Regions from separate parts of the Rhodococcoides navarretei genome, predicted to be linked through region 2. Evidence: riboswitches for the same ligand, from Rfam matches in the RefSeq annotation. Region 2 holds a riboswitch; each other region holds the start of a gene.
What was found. Region 2 has a riboswitch for S-adenosylmethionine ahead of AABD04_RS15800 (bifunctional o-acetylhomoserine/o-acetylserine sulfhydrylase). Riboswitches for the same ligand answer to the same signal wherever they lie in the genome.
Positions count from the first base shown of each region.

Region 1 (4,608 bases), 2.7 Mb from region 2:
GTCCCGGCCCGGTCATGCCGGAGTTGCCGAGGAACGCCCGCTTGCCCACCTTGGCGTCGCCCAGATGCATCCAGCCGCCGCCGAGTTCGTAACTGGCGACCATGGTGTCGTCGGCCAGGAACGCGCCGTCGGCGACGGTGGTGAACTTGGGGATCATCAGCACCGTCGAGGCCTCGACGTCCTTGCCGATCTTCGCGCCGAGGAGCCGAAGCCAGTGCGGCGTCAACAACGAAGCGTAGAGCGGGAACAGGAAGGTGCGCGCGGAGTCCATCAGACGTTCGGTGGCCCAGACCTGCCAGCCGATGCGGCTGCGCACCGGGTGGTAGCCGCCGACGAGTCCGATGCCGAGCAACCGCACCGCGACGACGGTGATCAGTGCGAACACCGCCAACGAGACCAGCGTCGCGACGGGCAACATCACCAGGCCACGTTCGAAGGCGTCGAACACGGAGTCGGCGGTGTGAATCCACCAGCCCATCAGCACGAGGCTGACGCCGATGGAGAACAGTGCCATGCCCGACAGGAACAGAGACGCGATGCCGTACGCGAACACCCATTTCGTGGCGCGCGGCGGTGTCTCGGCGGGCCACGGATGGTCGGCCTTGCCTACCTTCTGAGCCGGCGAGCCGGACCACATCTGACCGGCCTTCACTCGTCCGACGACGGCCGAGCCTGCCGTGACGACCGCGTTCTTGCCGACCTTGGTGCCGGGCAACAACGTGGAGCGTGCGCCGACGGTGGCACCGGCACCGATTTCGATGCCGCCGATGTAGACGAGATCGCCGTCGATCCAGTGCCCGGACAGGTCGACCTCGGGCTCGATGGAACAGCCGTCGCCGAGTTCGAGCATGCCGGTGACGGGCGGCATCGTGTGCAGGTCGACGCCCTTGCCGATCTTGGCACCGAGCGCACGCGCGTAGTAGACCATCCACGGCGCACCCGAGAGGTTCGAGGCACCGCTGGCGTCGGTCAATCGTGTTGCCGCCCAGAGCCTGATGTGCATGCTGCCGCCGCGTCGATACGCACCGGGTTTCAAGCCCGCCAACAGGATGCGAGATCCGATCACCGAGATCGCCATGCGGCCGACCGGAGTGATGAACAGGACGAATGCCACGAGCACCCACCACCACGACAGCGTCGGGGCCCAGGGCACGTCGCCGAACCAGGACATGACGTTGAAGAGCAGCCCGAGCCAGGTGACCCACTGCAATCCGGTCAGGGTGGTCAACGGAACCGTTGCCGCGATCTGCGCCCATTGCGCGGTGCGCGACGTCGGGGCGACCGCACGGGGAACGGCCTCGACGACCGGCTTCAAATCATCCAGATACTGCGCCAGTGAACCCAGCCGCGGGTGGTCGTACAGCTGCGCGACGGTGATCTCGGGGAACCGTTCGCGCAGTGCCGTCACCAACTGGGCGGCCGAGAGCGAGCCGCCCCCGTTGGCGAAGAAATCGGCGCTCTCGTCCGAGACCTGCGCACCGAGGATGTTGGTCCACAGTTCGGCCACCCAGCCCGCCGTCCCAGCGAGCGCGGACGCTCCTGCCATGCCGGGCAGGGGCCACGGCAGCGCGTTGCGGTCGACCTTGCCCGAGGTGCGCGTGGGCATCTCGTCGACCAGCGCAAGCCTGGGCACCAATGCCGCGGGCAACTGCTCGGCGAGCAATTCGCGTGCGGCTTCGAGATCGAAATCGGGATTGGTGCTGGCGAGGTATCCGACCAACACCGAGTTTCCGGCCGCCGTCTTGCGGATGGCGGCCGCCGCGCCGCCGACGCCCGGAAGTGCTTGCAGCGCATTGTCTATCTCGCCGAGCTCGATGCGTCGCCCGCCGAGCTTGACCTGATCGTCGGCGCGACCCTGGAACAAGAGCCCTTCGAGCTCGAGCTTGACCAGATCGCCGCTGCGATACGCCCGTTCCCACCCGAGAGATGGCATGGGCGCGTACTTCTCGGCATCCTTGGCCGGATCGAGATACCGCGCGAGTCCGACGCCGCCGATGACCAGCTCGCCGATCTCACCCACCTGCACGGGTAGTCCCGAACCGTCGACCACAGCCAGGTCCCATCCGTCCAACGGCAATCCGATGCGGACGGGCCCTTTCCCGTCCATGATCGCCGCACAGGCGACGACCGTTGCCTCGGTGGGACCGTACGTGTTCCAGACCTCACGGCCCTCGACGGCGAGCCGCTCGGCCAGCTCCGGCGGGCAGGCCTCGCCGCCGAAGATGAGCAGCCGCACCGCTTCCAGCGCTACTGCGGGCCACAGCGACGCGAGCGTGGGCACCGTCGAAACGACACTGATGTCGCGGGAGACGAGCCACGGACCCAGATCGAAACCGGACCGCACCAACGACCGCGGCGCGGGCACCAGACAGGCACCGTGCCGCCACGCCAGCCACATCTCCTCGCAGGAGGCGTCGAATGCCACCGACAGACCGGCGAGCACTCGGTCGCCCGGACCCAGCGGATCCTTCTGCAAAAACATGCGGGCCTCGGCGTCGACGAACGCCGCCGCATTGCGATGACTGACCGCGACGCCCTTCGGAGTGCCCGTCGAACCCGACGTGAAGATGACCCACGCGTCGTCCTCGGGAGTGGGTGGCGTCGGGTCTGTGTCGGGAAGGGTGTCCTGTTTGGGGGCCGTGCCGGCTGCGATTCCGCCCGCCGTGACGATGGCCGTCACCTTCGCCTCGCCGAAGACCAACTCGGCGCGCTCCTCCGGATCGTCCGCGTCCACCGGCACGTATGCGGCGCCGACCTGAAGGATCGACAGGATCGCGACATAGAGAGAGAAGGAACCCGACGGCATGCGGATGCCGACGCGATCGCCGCGTCGGACACCGGCGTTGGCGAGCCACTGAGCGCCCTCGGCGATGTCGTCCAATAACTCCGAGTAACTGACCGACACGGCACCGTCGTCGATCGCGGGGGCGTCGGGAAAGCTGTGGGCGGTCGCGCGCAGAACATCGATCAGTGTCCGCGGTGGAGGGGCGAGAGACGAGCGAAGGTACTGGGCAGGTGCAGCCGGGATCTCGAGACCTGGGGTTGCGGGGTGACCTTCGGATTCGTGCACAGACAACCGGGTGTCCTTCGTGTTCGTGGGGCAGTGGAACGCTTGTGGAACTGCGGCAGGGGAGCCGCAGCGTCGTTGGTTATCTCACGTTCTGTTTGCCGGAAGGTGAACGAGCGCGCCTTCCCACCGCGGGAATCCTACTGGTGCTGTGGCGCGAGTCCCGGCTTGACAAAACCGCAGTGAGTTTGCGAGTGTCTTCCCCACGGTCACGAGTACCAGCATCAAGCCCCGGCTAGCTGGTCGGCAACCCTCCTCCGCGGTGGGGTGCTCCGGGTGACGACCAGGCTGGCGCCGGAAAACCGGCGCGGCAAGCGCGGACTCGTTCACGAAGCCCTTCGGTTGCGGGTCCCTCGATGGTGAGGGTTCGATCTGTCATGACATCTGTACTTTCCCGCCCCTGTGCTCCTTTTGCCCCTGTTTCGGGCACGGAGTTGCAGGTTCCACTGGTGCAGGGCGGCACCCGCACCTACGCCAACTTCGACTACGCAGCCAGCGCGCCGGCGTTGACGGCGGTGACCGATCGGATTGCCGAACTCCTGCCGTTCTACTCGAGTGTGCATCGCGGTGCCGGCTACGCGTCTCGCGTCTCGACGGCAGCGTATGAGAAGGCGCGGGTGACCGTCGCCGATTTTGTTGGTGCGCAGCCCGATTCGGTGGTGGTGTTCACCCGGAACACCACCGACTCGCTGAACCTGTTGGCCGCATGTGTGCCGGGTGAGACCGTGGTGCTCGACATCGAACACCACGCGAATCTGCTCCCGTGGCGGGATCGACGAGTGGTGGTTGCCGCGTCGACCCTGGCCGAGACCATCGTCCGCCTCGATGCCGAGCTGGCCGCGAAACCTGCTGCGCTGCTGGCGATCACGGGCGCATCGAACGTCACCGGTGAGGTTCTTCCCATCGCCGAACTCGCGGCGCTGGCGCATCGGCACGGCGCACGCATCGTGGTGGACGGTGCCCAGCTGGTTCCGCATCGTCGGGTCGACATCGCCGCGCTCGGCGTGGACTATCTCGCGTTCTCGGGGCACAAGCTGTACGCCCCGTTCGGCGCGGGAGTGCTTGTGGGCAGGCGTGATTGGCTCGACGACGGTGAGCCGCACCTGGCCGGCGGCGGCGCGGTTCGCAGCGTGGGCATCGACCACACCGACTGGGCTCCGGCACCGCAGCGGCACGAAGCGGGCACCCCCAACGTGCTCGGCGTCGCCGCACTCGCCGCGGCGTGTGAGGCCATCGCCGGATTCGACGATGCCGAGCTGCAGCAACACGAGCACGACCTGTCGTCCCGCTTACGCGAGGGACTGGCCGCGCTCGACGGCGTCGAGCAGCTCCAGGTGTGGGACGACGCACCCGACAGCGTCGGCATCGTCACCTTCACCGTGGCCGGGCGCGACCCAGGTGAGGTGGCCGCGTACCTCTCCGCCGAACACGGAATCGGCGTGCGCGATGGAAAGTTCTGCGCACACCCGTTGCTGAGCAGGCTGGGCCACGCGGCCGGTGCGGTTCGAGCCAGCATCGGGCTCGGCAGCTCGTCGGCAGAT
Region 1 covers NZ_JBBPCN010000001.1:665,978-670,585, forward strand. The annotation lists gene AABD04_RS03250 (Pls/PosA family non-ribosomal peptide synthetase) at 1-3,028, opposite strand, end outside; SAM riboswitch class IV at 3,275-3,390, shown strand; gene AABD04_RS03255 (aminotransferase class V-fold PLP-dependent enzyme) at 3,445-4,608, shown strand, end outside.
Region 1: another riboswitch for S-adenosylmethionine. It lies ahead of AABD04_RS03255 (aminotransferase class V-fold PLP-dependent enzyme); the one in region 2 lies ahead of AABD04_RS15800 (bifunctional o-acetylhomoserine/o-acetylserine sulfhydrylase).

Region 2 (4,608 bases):
CGAACGCCTGTGTCGCAGCTGTGACTCAAGATGCCGCCGCGCTGAATCCGACCTCGAGATCGGCGATGATGTCGTCGATTCCTTCGATGCCCACGGCGAGACGCACCAGGCCGGGAGTGACGCCCGATGCCAGTTGCTCTTCGGGGGTCAGCTGGGAATGCGTGGTGGATGCGGGGTGGATGACGAGTGAACGCACGTCTCCGATGTTAGCGACATGGCTGTGCAGAGTCAGAGCGTCGACGAACTTCTTGCCCGCGTCCACACCACCCTGCAGCTCGAACGCGATGATCGCGCCCTGGCCCTTCGGCAACAATTCCTGCCCGCGCTGGTACCACGGGGACGATTCGAGTCCGGCGTAGTTGATCGAGACGACATCCTCGCGTCCGGCGAGGAAGGCTGCCACCTTCTGAGCGTTCGCCACATGCCGCTCGATCCGCAGGCTCAATGTCTCCAGACCCTGACTGATGAGGAAGGCGTTGAACGGCGAGACCGCAGCACCGATGTCACGCAACAGTTGAACGCGTGCCTTCAATGCGAACGCGGGCGCACCCAGATCGGCGAACACGACGCCGTGGTAGCTGGGATCCGCGGTGGTGAAGTTGGGATGACGGCCCTGCGTCCAATCGAAGGTGCCACCGTCGACGATGACGCCCGCGATGGCCGTTCCGTGCCCGCCGAGGTACTTCGTCGCCGAGTGCACCACGATGTCGGCACCGTGCTTCAGCGGCTGCAACAGGTACGGCGTCGCCACGGTGTTGTCCACGATCAGCGGGATGCCGTTCTCGTGGGCCACTGCCGAGATCCCGGGGATGTCGAGAATGTCGTTCTTCGGGTTGGAGATCGACTCGCCGTAGAAGGCCTTGGTCGACGGAGTGATCGCGGCGCGCCACTGCTCGAGGTCGTCGGGATCGTCGACGAACGAGACGGTGATGCCCAGCTTGGGGAGTGTGTAGTGGAACAGGTTGTACGTGCCGCCGTAGAGGCGCGGGCTCGAGACGATGTGGTCGCCTGCTTCCGCGAGGTTGAGAATCGCGAACGTTTCGGCGGCTTGACCCGACGCCACCAGTAGTGCCGCAACGCCGCCCTCGAGTGCGGCGATGCGCTGCTCGACGACATCCTGCGTGGGGTTGATGATGCGGGTGTAGATGTTGCCCGGCTCGGCGAGACCGAACAATGCAGCCGCGTGATCGGTGTTGTCGAACGTGTACGAGGTGGTCTGGTAGATCGGCAACGCGCGAGCGTTCGTGGTGCCGTCCGGGGTCTGACCGGAGTGGATCTGCTTGGTCTCGAAGCTCCACTCGGCTGAGGGGTCCGTGAACGGATCCTCGGTGGGAGCTCCGGTGGCGTCGACGACGTCTGGGGTCGAATCGGTCATGGCTGGTGATACTCCGTTTTCTGAGACGAGTCTGTCTAAGACGAATCGAATGTCGAATGAAGCTCGAGAAGTCGAGCGCTACGGGGCGTATCGGTACAGCAACACATGAGAGAACCTCCTGACAGGCTTCGGACCCTGAGGACCGAAGGTTCAGTGGGTCCGCTTCCTGCGGACCCGCGCTTGTCGATCCGGCACTGGCGTGCCGGATCGGCCTGGTCGTTCACCCGGGGCACCCCACCGCGGTTGGAGGGTTGCCGGCCAGCAAGCCGGGGCTCGATGCTGGCACTCATGACCTGGCGAAGATCTTAGCGGGTACGGCAGTGCCGCAGAAAGAAGGGCTCGGATAGAGCTCGAGCAGATGCTCTGGTGAGCACAATCACCACGGGGAAACTCGAAAGCTCGTCGATTCGAGGAAGACAATGGACTGCAGGCGCGTTCCCTACGGGGTCATGCCACCGTCGCGGTCGCTCGCCGACCCGATGTTCTTGCTCGTTTCCCCTGATGCATACGAAGGTAGTACCGCTGTGACTGTCACCGATTCCGCTCTGTCCCGAGTCAGCGCTGTGCGCGGCAAGGTGTCGAGTGGCCTGAGTGTCAGTCACCGACCGCACTCGACCCGCCGCAAGCTCGCGATGTTGGCGCTGTCCATCGGCGGATTCGGGATCGGCACCACGGAGTTCGCGTCGATGGGACTGCTGCCGGACATCGCGACGACGATGGGGATCTCCGAGCCCTCCGCGGGCCACATGATCTCCGCGTACGCGCTCGGTGTGGTCGTCGGAGCACCGACCATCGCGGCCCTGGCTGCTCGCGTTCCGCGCCGGATGTTGCTGCTGGCACTGATGGTGGCCTTCACCCTCGGAAACCTCGGCACCGTCTTCGCACCCAGCTTCAACGAGTTGGTGGCCTCGCGGTTCGTCGCAGGTCTGCCTCACGGTGCGTACTTCGGTGTGGCGGCCCTCGTGGCTGCCCACCTCGCCGAACCGGGCAAGCGAGCCAAGGCCGTCGCGATGGTGATGATGGGACTCTCGGTGGCCAACGTCGTCGGCGTGCCGGTGGCGACCTGGATCGGGCAGGCGCTGGGATGGCGCAGTGCATTCACTCTCGTGGCGGTCATCGGTGCCCTCACCGTCGCCGCACTCGTCCTCTGGATGCCACGACTCGACGCCATGCCGACCACCAGTCCCATCACCGAGCTGGGCGCACTGCGCCGCAGCCAGGTGTGGATGACCCTGTTCGTGGGCATCGTCGGATTCGGCGGCATGTTCGCGGTGTACACGTACATCGCGTCGACTCTGACCGACGTCGCCGGTCTCGCCCGCGCGCTCGTTCCGGTCGCCCTGATGATCTACGGACTCGGAATGGTCGCCGGAAACTATGCCGGCGGATGGCTTGCCGACCGGTACCAGCTCAAGGGCACCTTCGTCGGCCTGGCCGCAACGGCCGTGTCCCTGGCCGTGTTCGTGGTGGCGGCACACAATCCGGTGACCGCGCTGCTTCTCGTCTTCCTGATCGGGGCGTCCGGCTCGTCGGTGGTCCCGGGGCTACAAACTCGTTTGATGGATGTTGCGGAGGACGCTCAGACGCTCGCCGCGTCGCTCAACCACGCAGCGTTCAACCTGGCCAACGCCATCGGAGCGGCAGTCGGTGGAGCCGTGATCGCCGCAGGCTTCGGCTACACGGCACCCGCCGCCGTCGGCTCGGGCCTGGCGGTGGCCGGTCTCGGTGTGCTGGCAACCGCCATGTGGATGGACAAGCGTTCCGCCGCATAGAAGCGCCCAGAGCCCAGTGGCGTAGGGCCGGTCACCGTATCCCGACGCGATGTAGAACTTCGGCCCCAACCTTCACCGAACCTCCACATTTCCCGACGGGCTCCTCCACGTGCGCCCTCTAGGGTCAGTTCTCATGAGCCGCACAGTTCTTGTCGTCGACGACGAGCCCACGATCTCCGAGGCCGTCGCCGCTCGGCTGCGCGGCGAGGGGTACGAGGTCGTCACCGCCGCCGACGGCCCGTCTGCCGTCGACGCGTGCGCCCGGATCGATCCCGACGTGGTGGTGCTCGATCTGATGCTGCCCGGGTTCGACGGGCTCGAAGTGTGCCGCCGTATCCAGGCCTCCCGCCCGGTCCCGGTGCTGATGTTGACCGCCAAGTCCGACGAGACGGACATGCTCGTCGGCCTGGGCGTCGGCGCGGACGACTACCTGGGTAAGCCGTTCAGTATGCGCGAGTTGGTCGCTCGCGTGCATGCCCTGGTTCGGCGTGCCGAGCGTTCGGTGGCTGCAGAACCCCTCGCGGTTCGAGTCGGTGACGTGCAGATCGATCACCGGGAACGGCGGGTGACCAATTCCTCCGGTGACATTCACTTGACCAGAACAGAATTCGACATTCTCGCCTATCTTGCCGCTCGGCCGCGCACTGCGGTCTCGCGCGAGACGCTGCTGTCGGAACTGTGGGGCTGGGACGATTCGGCCAGCAGTAGGACGGTCGATTCTCACGTGAAAGCGTTGCGTCGCAAACTCGGTGGCGAGCTCATCCGCACCGTGCACGGCGTGGGCTACGCCGTGGAGTCGCCGCGATGACGCGCATGCTGCCGCGCCCGTTGGATCCGTTGCGGTCGTTCAAGCTCAAGGTCTCGCTCGTCGTGGGCATCGTGCTTGTGCTCGCGAGTGTCGTCTTCTGGATCGGGGCGGGCTGGCAATTTCGCTACACCCTCCTTGCCGCGCTCGTCGTGTCCTTGGTCGCAACACAATTCGTCGCCCACGGGATGACGTCACCGCTGCGCGAGATGACCTCGGCCGCCACAGCGATGGCGCGAGGCGACTATTCGACGCGAGTGCGGGCAACGTCCAGGGACGAGGTGGGCGAGCTCGCGACGGCGTTCAACACCATGGCGAGTGATCTGGAAGCCGCCGAGAAGTACCGCCGCGAACTCATCGGCAACGTCTCGCACGAGTTGAAGACGCCCATCGCTGCCCTGCGTGCCGTGCTCGAGAACATGGTCGACGGGGTGACCGACGCGAATCCCGCGACACTGTCGGTGGCGCTGCGCCAAACCGAAAGACTCGGAGACCTGGTCAGCGAACTGCTCGACCTGTCGCGGGTGGAGGGCGGTGTGCTCACCATCGACCCGGAGGAGTTCGCGGTGCGGCAATTCCTCGAGGATGCGACCTCCGTTCACCGAGAACGAGTGTCGATCGTCGTCTCGCCGGGCGCTTCGACAGTCGTGGCCGAC
Region 2 covers NZ_JBBPCN010000001.1:3,353,302-3,357,909, reverse strand. The annotation lists gene metX (homoserine O-acetyltransferase MetX) at 1-32, opposite strand, end outside; gene AABD04_RS15800 (bifunctional o-acetylhomoserine/o-acetylserine sulfhydrylase) at 26-1,375, opposite strand; SAM riboswitch class IV at 1,547-1,669, opposite strand; gene AABD04_RS15795 (MFS transporter) at 2,008-3,147, shown strand; gene AABD04_RS15790 (response regulator transcription factor) at 3,281-3,955, shown strand; gene AABD04_RS15785 (HAMP domain-containing sensor histidine kinase) at 3,952-4,608, shown strand, end outside.

Region 3 (4,608 bases), 1.7 Mb from region 2:
CCGAATCCTCGGTCGGGCATGGCAATCGCCCAGTCCTCGGTGCTCAGCGGACCGAGCTCCCGCAGGACATCGAGAGCTGCAGTATCGAGCTCGTCGTAATTATCGTTGTCGTCCATCGCGGCCACCATGAACGTGACGGTCGGGAAGGTGGACACCAGCGCGAGCCCCCGCGTCTTCCATAAGATGTGCGTGTGACTCCCCACCGCACAGGTCGCGACCTCGCCGAAGTGATTCCACTGTTCGGTCGCCGGGGATCCCGTACCACCACCGCGGACTTGGCCGACGACGTCGAGCCGACAGTCCAGTCCCCAGTCGAACGGGTGACGCCCCACGGCATCGAGCCCGCAACGCCAGACGCCGGCGAAGAGTTGGCAGCGCTGACCGCGTCGAAGCCGATAGCGCAGCTTCGCTCGCTTCTCGTCTGGCTCGGTACGTCACGACCGATCACCGGCACGGGTGTTCCGCGGCCAGGGTCGGTTCGCGAGCTGGCGAACGCCGTCGGCGTGGAGTTGGATGGGCGCGCATTGAAGTCGAGATCGATGCTCGAGATCCCAGGGTTGATGACACTGTGGGATGCGGCGAAAGCGGCCGAATTGATCGAGTTGACTTCCACCACAGCCGTTCCCGGTCCACATGCGCACGAGTTCGCCCACTCACTTGCCAGCTCCCTCGCCGCTCACCGAACGGCACTCTCGCACGTCATCGGTCGTCACTTCTTCAGCGAGGACCCCCTACGTCCGTCCCCGGCCGTCGATGTCGTTGCCGGACAGATCGTTCTCGCCGCGATGACGAGCACTCCGCGGACGCGGCTCCCGGCAGTCGGCCCGGTCGGTGCCGGGGATCTGTACGAACACATCGAGGCGTTGATACTTCGCGGCATGCTGGAGCGATTCATTGCCGATGGGTGGTTGGTCTGCGACGGCAAGTACACAGTGCCGCAACCTTTTCGCCCGGCCGTTCTGGATGCGATGACATCACTTCCCTACTACGAAACGGATGAGACCAGCCGATGATCATCACCGGGTTGTTTTTCGCGGAGTACGCACGGGTCAGCGAAGACATGCTCGATATCCTCGGAGGCGTCTGGGATACCTGCACGGTTCCACGCGACACCCGCATGCTCGAATGCCGCCTGGTCGCGCTGTTGCAGACGGGACCCGACGACATCGGTAAGGACTTTCCCGCGACACTCGAAGTGCTCGACGCGAACGGCGAACACATCGTGAATCAGGGTGGCCTTCAGATCCCCGGTGCCGGCTTCACCGGAGAGAATCGCTTCTGGTTCCTACCGATGCAAATGGTGTTTCGCGACGAAGGACGGCACAACTTCATCCTCAGCGCCGGTGGGGCCACCGCGAGCGTCGGGCTTCGCATCGCCTTCGGCTGACGTCGGGACGCGATGCTCATGGCCGCGCCGACATCCGACCCCGATCGCATTCTCGGTACCCCTTGCTATGGGAGGCACCCAGGTCCTTTCGAGGACACGAATTGCATACGCTTTTTTTGAACACCGAGGAGAGCATGTGAACAGTCCATTGCGCGGAGACCAGTACTTTCTCGCACTTGCACTCGAACAGGCGAGGATCGGTTGGGAGGAAGGCGGGGTTCCCATAGGCGCGGCACTCGTTCACGATGGCGACGTTCTTGCGGTCGGTCGGAACCGCCGAGTCCAGATGGACAGCGCAATCCGTCATGGCGAAACCGACTGCATCGAGCGAGCAGGGCGGCTTCCGGCGTCGGTGTACCGAAAGTCGGTGCTTTACACCACGTTGTCTCCATGCTTCATGTGCGCGGGAACCGCTCTGCTGTACGAGATTCCTCGGATCGTCGTCGGTGAGAACCGCTCGTTCGAGACATCGGAGAGCTTGCTACGCGAGCACGGCGTGCAGGTCGACGTCGTCGACAACGTCGAATGCGTGGAACTGATGGAACGCATGCTCGCCGAGCGTCCGAGCCTGTGGTTCGAGGATATCGGGGAGGACGCATGAGCGCTGCCGCCGAACCGGTTCTGTCTGTGCTCGGGTGACTCAGCGAACCAGCGCCTGCCAGGTCGCCTCGCCCGCGCGGTACCCCGCCTCGAACAGCCATGGCCACTCGGAGAAGTCCTCGGGATCGACCACCACAGTCTCGACACCACCGTTCCCACGCCGCTTGGGCATGTTCTCGGGATGGGATGAGAACCGATCCTTCAGGTACGCGGGCTCGAGACTCTGTCGGAATATCAACCACGTCTGCGGCGTGAAGCCCACTGCTTCAGCACGTTTCGCAAGGTCGATCCAAGCTTCGGCATTGGCGTACCTGCCTTCGAGCACCAGCCTTCGAGTCTCGATCATCGGGAACACGCCGTACCAGATCGGCGGGTAACTCAGTAGCGTCTGGCACCAAGTACGACGGCGTTCCGGCGGAATGGGTTCCCACTTCGCTTGCGCTGCTTCGAGTTCATCACTACCGGACATCGTTCACCTCGCCCCGGAGGTGCAACCCTCCATCGACTTGCACGCCTGCGGTTGCGGGACGCGCCGGTTCTTCCCCTGGGGCACCCTGTCGATGGAGACGGGGTTGCCGAACAGCCGGCCAGGTACGTACGGCTATTGCTCTTGAACCTTCATCCACAGTAGCCGAGGGGTACGGGTTGGACAACGAATTTCCACCACTGTCGACATTCACCTCGAATACCGATTCAGCGTCTGGACAGAATCTGTTCACCCGCCCAGCGGCATCGATCGACTCGAACCTCGGCGCGAAAAGTCACCTGCCCAGACCCTCCGCGATCTCCCCGATGGACTGCAACGTCCGCTGATCGGCGTACTCGGCCTCATCGAAATAGCGCTTGAACACGGACCGCATCAGTTCGATGACCTCGATATGTTGCATCAACACCACGCGCAGTGATCGATCACCACTGTAGGCAATCCTCTCGAATTTCTTGCCGAGCTGTCTGGCCGAATCCAAGGTGCCGAACGCCTCGACGTCGACCAAGTACTCCGTCTTACGCGCCATGTCTCCTAAATGCCTGATGTAGGCAGCGCATACCTCGTCGCACTGGAACGCAACGCCTTCTGGAATCTCGAGCTGCCCGGCCTCTGCCTGCATCGACAGCGACTGCCACTGCCACTGCCACTGCTGCATCGAAGCCGCCAGCTCGTTCGTTTCTGACCCCATCAGTTCCTCCCCAACTAGTTCGATGAAGGCATGGATGGCCGGAGCGAACGCGCCAACCGTTCCACCTCGACACACGGATCTCCGAGGGGCTGGGTCGCCAGAAAGCCGTCGAGGACGAGGTAGAACACGCCATTCGGGTGTTCGAAGGCGACGCCGCAGTTGACCTCGTCGTACTGAGTAGTCCGGCGGAACCGCAACCCGTCGAGGCCCTCAATCGGCTCGAACTGCCCGAAACGTCCACTCCCACGCAGATAGTCCAGACTTTCAGTGGACGAGAAGATTCCGAGGTGATACCACGGCGTTGGCAGAGGGTTTGTCCAGATACACGTCATCCAGTCTTCCGAGATCGGCAGATCCCCCACCAAGTTCGAAGACTTCGTCTCCACGGCCAACCCCGCACCTTCGATGGCAGCGTCTGGGATGGTGCACGGATCCCACGCCCCGTTCGCCGGAGCGGTTGGCATCACCGATGTCGTCGACGGTGCTGCAACGGGTATGCCTTCGGTCGCCCCTCCGCATCCGGTTGCCACCAGCATCACGCCGGCCGCACTCCCGATCAGCAATCGCATCTTGCTCACAGCACTCCGTCCATGGAACCCATCCTTGATGTTGGACGCAGCTACCGCGACATCGGTTCCATCGGATCGGACGCAGTTGTGCCTGGCGTTTCCCGATCGGTGCGACGATTGCCCCGCTCGAGTGGACACCGTCGCACCCCGGGGCGAAGCCGCGGCAGGGAACGAGCCATCCTTCGACGACCGGGCAACACTCCGTCCGAATTTCTCTACGAAGATCGGACATCCGTCATCATTGACGCGTGATCAAACAGGGAAGTGGTTTTGCTTTGCTCGGCGCGGTGATTGCAGTGCTGGGTCACTCGGCGACCTCGACTGCGGGGTACTCGGCGTACGTCTCCGGCGGGTCGTTCTATGGTCCGGACACCACGCTGGGGCCGTGGGTGCAGCCCATTGTCGCTGCGTCAGTCGGGGCAGTGGTCGGGATGCTCGCAGGCCTGGTGCTGTACCTGTGCGGCTTTCGATTCGCTGTCGATCCCTCTCGGCGAGTTGGGCTGGTCGCCGTTGCCGGTCTGATCGGAGTGACGCTGGGGATGACGCCCGTACTGATTCTGGTCGGAACAAGCTTTTCCGGTCTGAATTCGAGCGTCTCGACCGAGTACTTGCTGCCGATATACGCAGGCACCGGAGTTTTCGCCTACGCGCTCGGAGTCGCCTCGGTTCGGTTGCTGCTCAGGGCAAGTCACGATCCGTTGTCGTCCCGGACGACCAAGGTCGTGGCTGCCTTTCTCCCGGTAGGAGGTGTCCTCGCCACTCTCGTCGGAACGGGGACTGCCTGGATTCGCGGATTCTCCACGACGGCATCGACCTTCGTCGCCGTGATCGTGGCGGTGCTGTGCGTACTCGTGGCAACCTTTGCACTCGCGCGGGC
Region 3 covers NZ_JBBPCN010000001.1:1,635,337-1,639,944, reverse strand. The annotation lists gene AABD04_RS07970 (SEC-C domain-containing protein) at 1-116, opposite strand, end outside; gene AABD04_RS07965 (hypothetical protein) at 192-1,013, shown strand; gene AABD04_RS07960 (DUF6941 family protein) at 1,010-1,387, shown strand; gene AABD04_RS07955 (nucleoside deaminase) at 1,524-1,988, shown strand; gene AABD04_RS07950 (mandelate racemase/muconate lactonizing protein) at 2,028-2,456, opposite strand; SAM riboswitch class IV at 2,485-2,603, opposite strand; gene AABD04_RS07945 (hypothetical protein) at 2,749-3,162, opposite strand; gene AABD04_RS07940 (DUF3558 domain-containing protein) at 3,177-3,731, opposite strand; gene AABD04_RS07935 (hypothetical protein) at 3,980-4,608, shown strand, end outside.
Region 3: another riboswitch for S-adenosylmethionine. It lies ahead of AABD04_RS07950 (mandelate racemase/muconate lactonizing protein); the one in region 2 lies ahead of AABD04_RS15800 (bifunctional o-acetylhomoserine/o-acetylserine sulfhydrylase).